2 regions of the Psychrosphaera sp. 1_MG-2023 genome follow, and region 2 is predicted to be linked to the other one. Evidence: predicted binding sites of a transcription regulator. Region 2 holds the regulator's gene; the other holds the start of a gene.
What was found. The regulator MetJ, encoded in region 2, represses methionine synthesis genes. The targets are predictions, from matches to a motif close to TAGACGTCTAGACGTCTA.

Region 1: the regulator MetJ is predicted to act here: its motif matches at 1,925-1,942, upstream of metK (methionine adenosyltransferase).

The regions. Positions count from the first base shown of each region.
Region 1 is NZ_JAUORW010000014.1:117,556-124,246, reverse strand. It holds gene Q4575_RS14350 (M3 family metallopeptidase) at 1-1,406, opposite strand, end outside; gene metK (methionine adenosyltransferase) at 2,058-3,209, shown strand; gene Q4575_RS14340 (ABC transporter permease) at 3,354-4,367, opposite strand; gene Q4575_RS14335 (ABC transporter ATP-binding protein) at 4,369-5,277, opposite strand; gene rsmE (16S rRNA (uracil(1498)-N(3))-methyltransferase) at 5,490-6,221, shown strand; gene gshB (glutathione synthase) at 6,243-6,691, shown strand, end outside.
Region 2 is NZ_JAUORW010000019.1:81,225-87,915, reverse strand. It holds gene Q4575_RS16605 (YicC/YloC family endoribonuclease) at 1-45, opposite strand, end outside; gene Q4575_RS16600 (DEAD/DEAH box helicase) at 544-2,424, shown strand; gene rph (ribonuclease PH) at 2,556-3,269, shown strand; gene pyrE (orotate phosphoribosyltransferase) at 3,288-3,929, shown strand; gene metJ (met regulon transcriptional regulator MetJ) at 4,108-4,425, opposite strand; gene metB (cystathionine gamma-synthase) at 4,687-5,979, shown strand; gene Q4575_RS16575 (aspartate kinase) at 5,990-6,691, shown strand, end outside.

The DNA of each region.
Region 1 (6,691 bases), on a different contig from region 2:
CTGCGGTATGAGGTTGCCCATGCACCAGAGCGTTTGCCTTTACGAGCGTATGGGTCTAGATACCAGACACCGACATGTTCGCCAGTAGATAGCTTAGTGACTTCCCATACTTTTACATCTTCATGGAAGACAGGAACAGAGCCCTCTTTGACCGCGTCAAATTTAAAGTCAAACAACTTACCAGCAACATAGAACATCGCTTCACGTAAGTTATCAAGTTGTAGGTATTGTTTCACTTCATCTGAATCTAGGTCGTATTTAGCTTTACGCACTTTTTCGGCGTAAAAACGGTAGTCCCATGGTTCAATTTTGATATTTGCTTTTTCAGCATCTGCTACGGCTTGCATATCCGCAACTTCTTCTTTTACGCGAGCGATCGCGGCAGGCCAAACAGCATTCATGAGATTAAATGCGTTTTCAGGATTTTTCGCCATACGGTCTTCAAGACGCCATTCAGCGTAATTTTTATAACCGAGTAATTGAACACGCTCATGGCGTAACTTTAGGATTTCAGCGATATTTTTATTGTTATCAAATTCATCACCGTTATCGCCACGACTATAGTATTTGTTCCATACTTCTTTACGTAACTCACGCTCGTCTGAATACGTTAAAAACGGGTCCATCGAAGAACGCGTGTTGGTAATTGCGTATTGACCTTCTTTACCCAGCGCTGCTGCAGCAGATGCAGCCGCTGTGATTACCGACTGCGGTAACCCACCAAGTTGTGACTCATTTAAATAGGTAACATAGTTTTCTTCGTCGGCTAATACGTTATTACCAAAGTTAGTGTGTAGCTCTGCCAAAGCTAGGTTAATAGCAGCAAAACGTTCTTTATCTTCAGCAGATAATTTAGCGCCACTGCGGACTAAACCTTTGTAGCTGTTTTCAACTAAACGTTGTTGATCTTTACGTAACGTCTTCATTTCTTTGCTTTCGTAAACGGCTTTGATCCGAGCAAATAATGTTTCGTTCTGGCTAATCTGAGAATAATGCTTAGAAATTAATGGTGATAACTCTTTACCCACTTCGCGTACTTCCGGTGACGACATGTTTGAACGCCAAATTCCGTAGTATGTCCATACGCGATCTAAATCTTCACCAACGGCTTCTAATGCAACGATAGTATTTTCGAAAGTAGCCGGCGCTTTATTATTCGCAATTGCTTCAACTTCAGCTAAATGCGATTTCATTGCGATTTTAAAAGCCGGTATCAAATCGTCAAGTTTTACAGTGTCAAACGCTGGTACACCTTCAAATGGACCTGTCCATGGTTTCAAAATAGTGTTTGTGGTATTTTGCGCTGCAGATACCTCAGCAACAGGTGATTTAACATCACTGCCGCCACAAGCTGTTAAGCCACCAAGCAGAGCGACCGCAACTGCAAGTTTTATCGATTTTTTCATTAGATTAACCTTTTGTTATTGTTACAAACATATAATCAGAGGCAACACCTACCTGCAAGGGTTTGCGTGTTCAACGACCTATTTTACAAGCTGAACTTTGTAAAGATTTTTATCCTTTCGTAAAAACGTTCAAGTTTTATGGCCAAACTGAGTAAAACAACGCCTTATCCCAATTCTAAGCCTTAACAAGCCTATCGATATATTCATTAGGCATTGGACAATAAGCCCATTTTATTTGAGTACCATATTTATCGGATTTGTCTCCTGAGTCGCTCTGCTTACCTTCTTAATGTGGTCGAAATTCAACAAAATTAACGCACTTTTTGTTGTGTTTAATTCTGGCCGATTGACTTATTAATTGTGAGCAATGGCACAAAATAGTGCCTGTTATCAACTTGTCTCCTCGCTTTACGTGCTTTTTGTTAATAAACAAATGTCGTTTTATCATCAAATTATTTATTTTTTAAATCAAACCAGCCCCTCTAAATAGGTGCATTGAAAGCAACATTAGATACGTATAGACGTCTAGATGTAAAAAAGTATTAGGTGTTAGCACTGTTTTTGGATTAAAATTACGTAACTTTGGCTAATAATCAAAATAGCTAAACACACTAATTTTCAAAATAAGTTTTCATCTGAGAGAAATTATTCATGGCAAAACATTTATTTACATCAGAATCTGTTTCTGAAGGACACCCGGATAAAATCGCGGATCAAATATCTGACGCTGTACTTGACGCAATATTAGCGCAAGATCCTAAAGCTCGAGTTGCCTGCGAAACATACGTTAAAACCGGTATGGTCATGGTTGGTGGTGAAGTAACTACTAGCGCTTGGGTTGATATCGAAGAATTAACTCGCAATACCGTAAAAGAAATTGGTTATGTGCATTCAGATATGGGTTTTGATGCAGATTCATGTGCCATTTTAAATACCATCGGCAAACAATCGCCAGACATTAACCAAGGTGTTGATAGAGCAGACCCTAGTGAACAAGGTGCCGGCGACCAAGGCTTAATGTTTGGTTATGCATGTAATGAAACTGAAGTTTTAATGCCTGCGCCAATTGAATATTCTCATCGTTTAGTTAAACGTCAAGCGCAAGTGCGTAAAGACGGGACACTACCGTGGTTGCGTCCAGACGCTAAATCACAAGTTACCTTTGCCTACGAAAATGGCAAGCCAGTTGGGATCGACGCCGTTGTTTTATCGACTCAACATTGTGACTCTATTACCCAATCAGATCTTGTTGAAGCGGTTATGGAAACTATCATAAAGCCAACATTACCGGCTCAATGGTTAACGAAAGAAACTAAATTTTTCATTAATCCAACAGGTCGTTTTGTCATCGGTGGACCAATGGGTGATTGTGGTTTAACAGGTCGTAAGATCATCGTTGATACCTATGGCGGCATGGCTCGTCACGGTGGTGGTGCATTCTCTGGTAAAGATCCATCAAAAGTTGACCGTTCGGCTGCTTATGCGGCTCGTTATGTTGCCAAGAATTTAGTTGCTGCTGGTTTAGCTGACAAAGCCGAACTTCAAGTTTCCTATGCAATTGGTGTTGCTGAGCCAACGTCAATCAGTATTGAAACATTTGGCACGGGTAAATTTGAAGAAGATAGAATTATCCAACTTGTTCGTGAACACTTTGATTTACGTCCATACGGTTTGATTCAAATGCTTGACTTAGAACGTCCAATATATAAAGCGACCGCAGCCTATGGGCACTTCGGTCGTGAAGAATTCCCTTGGGAAAAAACCGACAAAGTTGAAGCGCTTAAAGCGTCTGTTGGTTGGTAAAAAAGCAAAATTAAAAAAGCCCCAGATAACCGTCTAATAAATGGTCACTGGGGCTTTTTTATTGCTACCGTTTTATCCAATGCTCACTATCGCAATAAGTGCCTTTTTGCAATAGTGAGCTGTTATCATAACTCAGCAAGTCGCTTAACGACCGTCACCGTCCCAGCGAAACATAAGCGCGCCAATTGTCAGAAAAACAAATGTCATCACCGCTAATGGAATAGTGTGCGTGGACAATGCAACAAAGTCAGCGCCTTCTATCATCACGGCTCGAGCCCCTTCCACCAGATGAGTTAATGGCAAAAAGTAGGATATTTGTCTAATAAACTCAGGGCTCCCCTCCAATGAAAACCAAACACCGGATAAGATCATCATTGGCCAGGTGACCAAATTTAGCAACCCACCGGTTAATTCTTCACTGCGACTGCGAGAAGACAACAACAGACCTAATGAAATTAACGACATCGCCCCTAAAACAGCGACAAGTAATAAGTTCCAAAACGAGCCCAACATATAGAAATCGAATATAAAATCACATCCGGCAAATACTGAACCCGAAATAGCAATGACTATCCATAGACGCGAGGTGATCTGCGCCGCTAAAAACTCGATGGCTTTAACTGGCGTGGCATTAAGTCGTTTTAACACCATATTTTTACGGTAACGTACGATGACATAACCTACACCAAATAAACAACTGAACATCATGTTCATGCCCAAAATTCCTGGTAATACCCAATCGACATAACGAATGGCTCGGCCATCAATAAACGACGACTGCCAACGCTCGTCAATAGCACCTGACAGCATCTTTTGAACGATATAGCTGTTTGCTGAAGATTCGTTTTGCCAAATCTTTTTATTCGTGTGGTCTATCACTAAATCAAGTTGATGACGCTCCAATTTGGTCATCGCAGCGTCAATGTCTTGATAGTCGACAAAATTGATAAAACGCACATCGCTAAAGGCACTAAAGTTATCGGGCTTATCTATCACACCAACTTTGTAAACGTCTTTATCATTGTCGGAGAAAACCACCGCAAAACCCGCCAACAACAAAACCGGAAATATAATGCTCCAACTAAGTGACGATTTGTCTCTGAAAAATTCTAAATTGCGGGCTTTTAAAATGGCCCAAAAGCGCTTTAATGCCAACATGTTATTCTCCCGCCTTTACGTCAATAGTAGGTCCAGTAAGCGCATGACCTGTAAGTTTAATAAATAGATCATCTAAGTTTGCGGATTTAACTTGCAAGCCATCAAGGGAAATTCCCTGCGACAGCAATTCCGTTATGGTTTTTTCAACATTAATGGCATCAATATCATAAAAACCATCACCGTAAGGGCGAGTCCCACTTGGTAAGGTGTGCCCTTCTAAATTTGGTTTTGGTAAGCGGATAATCGCCCCTGAAAAATGCTGTTGTAGTAGATTATCTGGGCTGTTATGGGCAATGATTTCACCACGGTCCATAATCGCAATTTCGTCACATAAATACTGAGCTTCATCCATATAATGCGTTGTGATGATAATGGTTTTACCCGAGTTTTTAATCTCAGTAAGCAGATCCCAGAAGTTACGCCTAGCGTGGGGATCAAGCCCTGTTGTGGGCTCGTCCAAAAATATGATCTGTGGGTCATTCACTAATGCTAAGGCGAGAAGCAAACGTTGCTTTTGTCCACCTGACAATTTTTGGTGATTACGGTCTTTGACTTCAACCAAGTCACACATAGTGATGAGTGTATCCGTTGCCAACGTATTTTTATAAAAGGAAGCAAATAAGTTAATGGTTTCGGTGACCGTTAAGAAGTCTTGTAGAGCAGTTTGCTGGAACTGTATGCCTATCTGGTCTAACGCCGCTTTTGTCAACGTTTTACTAAATAACTTAATTTGGCCTTTACTCGGTGGGGTTAAGCCTTCCATCATTTCTATAGTTGTTGTCTTTCCAGCGCCATTTGGGCCCAACAAACCAAAACAAGTCCCAGGTTGAATATCAAATGAGACATTATTGACGGCAATAACATCTTTATATTGTTTAATTAATCCTTCGACAGAGATAATAGGATCCATTTGCACTCCTTAAATAAAGCCGTGCCGCATAATAGCAATTCAAGGTATATTTTTCATAGAAAATTAGTAACAAAAAACTTGGGTTCGACGCAATAAACTAAAGCAACTGAGGCTTAACGAATTATTGTTCATTAAAAAAATAGTTATGTGATAACCATAGGCATATCAAAATCAGCCTGCTAAAATTGCAAAAAAAAGCAAATAGAAACGCCATGAGAATACCTCGAATTTATCATTCTTCACCATTGCAATTAAATAGCAACTGCGAGTTAGACTCGGACGCTGCAAATCACGTCGCTAAAGTATTACGTTTGAAACAAGGTTACAAAATCATACTGTTTAATGGCGACGGGCACGATTACCTTAGCGAAATTACGGATGTGAGCAAAAAGTCAGTCCAAATATTGCCTCTAGAAAAAGCCGCGATTGAAAATGAGTCACCGTTAAATATTCATTTGGCTCAGGGCATTTCCCGCGGTGATAAGATGGATTTTACCATCCAAAAATCCGTTGAATTAGGCATTATGGAGATCACACCAGTTTTTACTGAACGTTGTGGCGTTAAATTAGCTGGTGAACGATTAGAGAAAAAACACCAGCAGTGGCAAAAAATAGCAATCTCGGCCTGTGAACAAAGTGGTCGCGCTATTATTCCTGTTGTTCACCCACCAATCAGTTTGTCTGAGTTTTTAAAACAAGAAACTAACCAACTGAAGTTGAATTTACACCCTAAAGCCTCCACTTCTATTAAAACGATTACAATACCTGACAGTGGCGTCCGTTTTATTATCGGCCCAGAAGGTGGTTTAAGTGACGAAGAAATTCGCCAAGCAGGTGACGCCAATTACACAGACATTCAACTTGGCCCAAGAGTATTACGCACTGAAACCGCCGCGTTAACCTTATTAGCATCACTGCAATTTCAGTTTGGTGATTTAGCTTAATTTTTAATACTAGGATTAAAAATGACAAAAAAACTTGGCATTGTGATGGATCCCATTGCAGATATTAATTTGAAAAAAGATTCGAGCTTTGCAATGTTGCTGCAAGCACAGGCACGGGGCTATGAATTGTACTACTTTGAAATGAACGACCTATTTTTAGAAAATGGTCGAGCATATGGTCAAGCGCGTCAATTAACCGTACAAAATGTGGTGGGCGATCACTTCACTCTTGCCGAGTCTAACGACATATTATTGTCTGATCTAGACGTGATACTAATGCGTAAAGATCCTCCTTTTGATACCGAATTTATTTACGCCACCTATATTTTAGAGCGTGCAGAAGACGAAGGTACTTTGATCGTTAACAAACCTCAAAGTCTGCGTGATGCTAATGAAAAATTATATACCAGTTGGTTCTCAGAGTTTACACCGCAAACATTAGTAACTCGCAGTGATAAACAGATCCGGGC
Region 2 (6,691 bases):
GCCTTTAACTTCGTTACGGGCATAAGCGGTCATACTTTGGATCACGGTCGTTCCTAACATTTTATTTTACAATTGCGTCTATTATAAACATCGGAGGAGTTAACACACGGAAAATTTGTTTTTTGGATCTAAAACTATACCTAGCGCTTCACTTTTAGTTTGTGGCAGTTTTAGGATTTAATACGCTAATTATTTGTTTTTTAGGTTTGAATCTAATCCTAATACTTTGATTGCAAATTTAATTTGGGTGGAGGTGACTGAGATAAAAATTAATTTGTGATTTTATAACGATGTACAATTTTTCGACTATAATTTTCGGCACGCGCAGGTGTTATCGAAACTTTATTTAAGTAATTACTTTAATTTGATGCTTTTTTATACATTAAGGCTCGCTAAAGGTTATAAAAACGTGTACAATGCGCGCCCTTTGATATATATCCCCATATCAGGCTAAGCTCGAATTGTGAACGTGTATAAGACGCGTGTGTAGGTAGAGTGATGACGGAATAGTGCGTGAAGTTGGGGTCGAAATGTGAGTAAACAATGACAGAAAATGTAACACCCCAACCAAATGCAGCCGTAGTTGCTGAAGCAACAGAATTAAAATTCGCTGATTTAGGTTTAAGCCCTGAAGTATTAGACGCCGTTCACAGTGTTGGTTATGAAACACCTTCACCAATTCAAGCAGAATGTATTCCTCATATCTTAAACGGCGATGACGTTTTAGGTATTGCGCAAACAGGTACTGGTAAAACAGCCGCGTTTGCATTACCAGCATTATGTAAATTAGATGCAAAAATTAATTCACCACAGGTTTTGGTATTAACACCAACGCGTGAATTAGCAATTCAAGTTGCTGAAGCATTTTCAACATACGCTGAAAAATTATCAGGTTTCCATGTATTACCTATTTATGGTGGTCAAGACTTCCGTACGCAATTACGTTCTTTAAAACGTGGTGTGCATGTAGTAGTTGGTACTCCTGGCCGTGTTATGGACCATATGCGTCGTGAAACATTAGACTTGTCTAACCTGAAAATGGTCATTTTGGACGAAGCTGATGAAATGTTGCGTATGGGTTTCATCGACGATGTTGAATGGATCATGGAGCATGTTCCTAAACAAGCACAAATTGCTTTGTTCTCAGCAACGATGCCAGCACAGATCTTAAAAGTAACTAAAAACTACTTAAAAAATCCTAAAGAAGTGCGCATTAAGCCTAAAACGGCGAGCCACTCAAACATTACGCAGCAATATTGGATTGTTAATAACAACCAAAAGCTTGACGTATTGACTCGTATTTTAGAATTGATCCAATTCGACGGTATGATCATCTTTGTTAAAACACGTATTAGCACCAGCGAACTTGCGGATAAATTGTCGGCAAGAGGTTATGCGGCAGCGGCACTTAATGGTGATATGAACCAGTCGCATCGTGAACAATGTATCGAATCTTTAAAATCAGGTCGCTTAGATATCATCATCGCAACAGACGTTGCTGCTCGTGGTATCGACGTTGAACGTGTTAGTCACGTTATTAACTACGATTTACCATATGATGTTGAGTCTTATGTTCACCGTGTTGGCCGCACGGGTCGTGCGGGACGTAAAGGTAATGCAATCTTGTTTGCAGCGCCACGTGAACGTCGTTTATTGAAAACGATTGAACGCGAAACCAAGCAAACGATTTTACCTTATGAAGCGCCTTCAAATGAAGAAGTGACCCAATTACGTGTTTCTTCGTTTAAAGAAAAGATCTCAGATGCATTGGGTTCTCAAGAATTAGAATTCTTCCAAAAATTAGCGATTGAGTATGCTGAAGAGCATCAAATGGATGTTGCTGAAGTTGCAGGTGCGTTAACGTACTTAGCGCAACAAGAAGCGCCTCTACAGGTTACTGGTAAAGGTATGCCTGGTCACAACAACGGCGATGATCGTGGTGACAGAGGTCCTCGTGACCGTAACGATCGTGGTCCTCGTGATCGCAATGACCGTGGTGACAGAGGCGGCCGTGATGGCGGACGTGGACGTGATCCAGGTATGAAGATGCAAGCTTACCGTATCGAAGTTGGTCGTGAGCATGGCGTATCACCAAAAGATATCGTTGGTGCAATTGCAAACGAAGCGAACATTAGCTCTCGTTTCATCGGCAACATCAAACTTGCTCCTAACTTTTCAATTGTTGAGTTACCAGCAGAAATGCCAGCTGACGTACAACAGAAGTTGAAGCAAACTAAGATCCGTAATCAAACGATTGACCTTAAAGTTGACCCTCGTGGTGGTGAAGGTGTTGGTCGTCGTGAAGGCGGTGGCGGTCGTGACGGCGGACGCGGTAGAGATGACCGTGGCGGACGTGGTCGTGGTCGTGACGGCGGACGCAGTGGCGGTGGTGAAGGCCATCGTGGACGTCGTTCAGAAAAATAATTTAACCATCTAGGTTAATCTAAGGGCAACGTATCGTTGCCCTTTTTTATATAAACAATTTACAAACGTAATTTAGGTATACACCTTTTGTTGGTATATTACGTTTTCAAGAAATTTAATAGGGTATTAACATGCGTCCAAGCGGCAGAACAACTTCTCAAATTCGACCAGTCACCATCACACGTAACTTTACAGCACACGCTGAAGGTTCAGTTTTAATTGAGATTGGCGATACAAAAGTATTATGTAATGCGACCGTTGAAGTGGGCGTACCGCGTTTTATGAAAGGTAAAGGTAAAGGTTGGGTAACGGCGGAATACGGTATGTTACCGCGTTCGACTCATACTCGTAACAACCGTGAAGCTGCGCGTGGCAAACAGTCTGGCCGTACAATGGAAATTCAACGTCTCATCGCTCGTTCACTTCGTGCCGCTGTCGATTTAACGGCGCTAGGCGAAAATACCATTACCGTTGATTGCGATGTTATCCAAGCTGATGGCGGAACACGTACTGCGTCAATTACAGGTGCTTGTGTGGCGTTAGTTGATGCAATTAACTATATGCGTAAAGAAAACATCATTAAAACGAATCCGCTTAAACACCTTATTGCGGCTATCTCAGTTGGTGTTTATAAAGGCACGCCAATTGCCGATTTAGAATACCTTGAAGATTCTGAGGCTGATACTGACATGAATGTGATAATGACCGAAGACGGTCGTTTAATCGAAGTACAAGGCACGGCAGAAGAAGAACCATTTACGTTTGACGAAATGCAAGAAATGTTAGCTTTAGCTAAAAATGCGATTGGCGAACTTATCGATGAACAGAAAAAAGCGATTGCTTAAGTAATACTAGGTGACCACATGAAAGATTATCAAATTGAATTTATTGAATTTGCACTAGAAAAACAAGTTTTAAAGTTTGGCGAATTCACCTTAAAATCTGGCCGTACGAGTCCGTATTTCTTTAATGCAGGTTTGTTTAATACCGGTCGTGATCTCGCGCGTTTAGGTCGTTTTTATGCAGCTGCATTGGTCGACTCTGGCATCAAGTTTGACGTATTGTTTGGCCCTGCTTATAAAGGCATTCCAATTGCGACTACAACGGCGGTTGCGTTGGCTGATCATCACGATATTGACACGCCATACTGCTTTAATCGTAAAGAGAAAAAGACCCACGGTGAAGGCGGAAGTTTAGTTGGATCTGAGCTTAAAGGTGACATCATGTTAGTGGATGATGTGATCACAGCGGGCACGGCGATTCGTGAATCGATGGAGATCATTCAGCAACATGGTGCTAATTTATCTGGGGTGTTAATTGCTTTAGATCGCCAGGAAAAAGGCAAAGGCGAATTGTCTGCGATTCAAGAAGTTGAACGCGATTTTGGTACAAAAGTCATATCAATCGTGACATTAGCAGACGTAATTACTTATTTGGCTAAGACGCCATCTTATGCTGACTATTTACCTTTAGTGGAAGCGTATCGTACAAACTACGGTATTTAAGACAAAGGTACTGTTGGGCAAAAGTCTTGTTTATCAGTCATTTTGCTAACAGGCGTATTCATATTAAAATCAAACGTTAATATAAATAGCAAAAACGAACGTTAATAAAAAAGCCATCGAATGCAAATTTGATGGCTTTTTTTATTTCGGTTGTATTTAGTCGAACTAACTAAAATAACTAATCTTCGATTTCAGGGATCGCTTTTCCCATCTCTATCAAAATATTGCGCACTTCTTCAGGTATTTGTTCAGGATTGTCTTTCGACAAATCACCGTCGGCCGGCAAAGGTTGGCCTGTAAACGCGTGTAGAAATGCTTCACATAACAATTCGCTATTAGTAGCGTGCCGCAAGTTATTCACTTGGCGTCGAGTTCGCTCGTCGGTTAATACTTTTAAAACGTTAAGCGGAATTGAGACGGTTATTTTTTTAACCTTTTCCGCTTTTTTTCCATGTTCTGCATAAGGATGAATGTATTCGCCATTCCACGTAGCCATAGTACACCTGCGATGTTCAGTAATTCTTTTTTAACATTTTTGCCACTTCGAACTCGTCTTTGGAAGTATTAGGACGTTATGGGCAAAATCGAAAGATATAAGTTAAAGACCCGGCAAATTGTATTGGATTAAATTAATTAGTCAAATTATCGATTTCTAAAAGTTTAGACGTCTAGACTGTTGACATAAAAATTAATCAGTTTATAGTCTAGTCATCTTGAATGGTTTAGCCATCTAAACGTATAAAAGTCTGGAATGAACATGAGTAACTTAGCAAATAAAGATTTCGCAGCAGCAACAATAGCCGTGCAAACCGGTTTAAACACAGATAAAAATCACCAATCAGTTGTTGCCCCAATTTATATGGCTAGTAACTACAAGTTTGAAGACTTAAACAATCGCCCGGCTTACGAATACAGCCGCAGTGGCAACCCTACCCGTGACTTGTTAGCAAATGCATTAACCGAACTTGAGTACGGTGTCGGGTCGGTGGTTACGTCATCTGGCATGGCGGCAATCAACTTAGTCTTAAATCTGTTGTCAAAAGATGATGTGATTGTTGCGCCACAGGATTGTTACGGCGGCACCTATCGTTTGTTCGACAGTTTTGCTCAGCGCGGTGTGTTCAAATTAGTCTGGCTTGACTATTATGCAGACGATATCGAACAACAAATTCAAAAAATTAAACCGAGTATTGTTTGGATTGAAACCCCAAGTAATCCGTTACTTCGTATTACTGACATTAAAAAATTATCAGCGACCGCTAAGTCGGTTGGCGCACGCACTGTTGTAGATAATACGTTTTTGTCGCCAATTGGTCAGACGCCGTTAAAACTTGGTGCCGACATTGTTGTGCATTCAAGCACAAAATATTTAAACGGTCATTCAGACGTTGTATCAGGCGCTGTAATTTGTGCGAGTGCTGACGATCATGAGCAATTAGCTTGGTGGGCAAATAATACAGGCGTTACCGGTTCTCCGTTCGACAGTTATTTAATATTGCGCGGGATCAGAACCTTGCCGTTAAGAATTAAGCAACACAGTAAAAATGCCCAGTCTATTGCTGAAGTGCTCGATGCGCACGAATTGGTAAAACACGTTAATTTCCCTGGATTACCTTCACATCCGGATCATGAACTAGCGAATCGTCAGCAAAATTACAATGCTGGAATGTTGAGTTTTGAATTAAACGGGGATATCAACACCGTTAATTCGTTTATCAAAAATTTGCAGCTCTTCACATTAGCGGAATCATTAGGTGGCACCGAGAGTTTGGTTTGTCATCCGTCAACAATGACACATGCGGCAATGGATGAAGAAGCCCAATTAACGGCTGGAATTACGACTCAACTTGTTCGTTTCTCGGTTGGGATAGAAGATAAAGCAGACTTGGTTGCTGACGTAATACAGGCTTTATCCGTTGCGAACATTGAAAAAAATACACCAAATGCGGCGGGACGTTCTGCTAAAGCTGGTTTAAAAAAAGTATTAGACGATGATTCGGTAGACTCAGCGGCTTGCCGACTCAGTCCTGCGCTCGCGGCATTGTGGTAGGGAGTAGATAATGTCAAATAACCTTACTGAAATTAATGTTGTTGTATTGGGGCGTGGTGTTGTTGGCTCGGTCTGGCTTGACGGTAGTGCTGAGCTTAGATCTCGTTTTAAAAATGTTGCTAACGTTAAAATTGTTGCTGTTGCTAATTCGACTCGCTATTTGTTAGATAAAAATGGTCTTGGTATTGAACAATTAAATCAATATGCTCAGTTATCTAAAGCTGCGGACTTACATCAGCTGATTGGTGCGTTGTCTGATTTAGAGTTACCAAACTTGGTTATTTTAGATCTCACAGCCAGCGATATTGTTGCAAATCGTTATTTAGAATTTGCTGAACGTAGCTGGAATGTTATTTCAGCTAACAAAATCCCTTTAACTAAATCAACAGAACGCCATAAATTGTTGATCAATACATTCAGAGCGAATGGGTGTTTTTGGGGTATTAATGCCACAGTAGGCGCGGCGTTACCTGTGCAGTCTAGCTTAAGTGACTTACTGCAAGCGGGTGATAAACTGCAGTCCATAACCGGTGTTTTTTCTGGTAGCTTGTCCTACTTATTAAGTTATTATGACGGTGAACAAAGTTTTACTGACTTAATCAAACAAGCAAAAGAAGTCGGTATGACCGAGCCTGACCCACGAGACGATTTATCTGGGACAGACGTTCAACGCAAATTATTAATTTTGGCGCGTATCGCAGGATATTCGTTA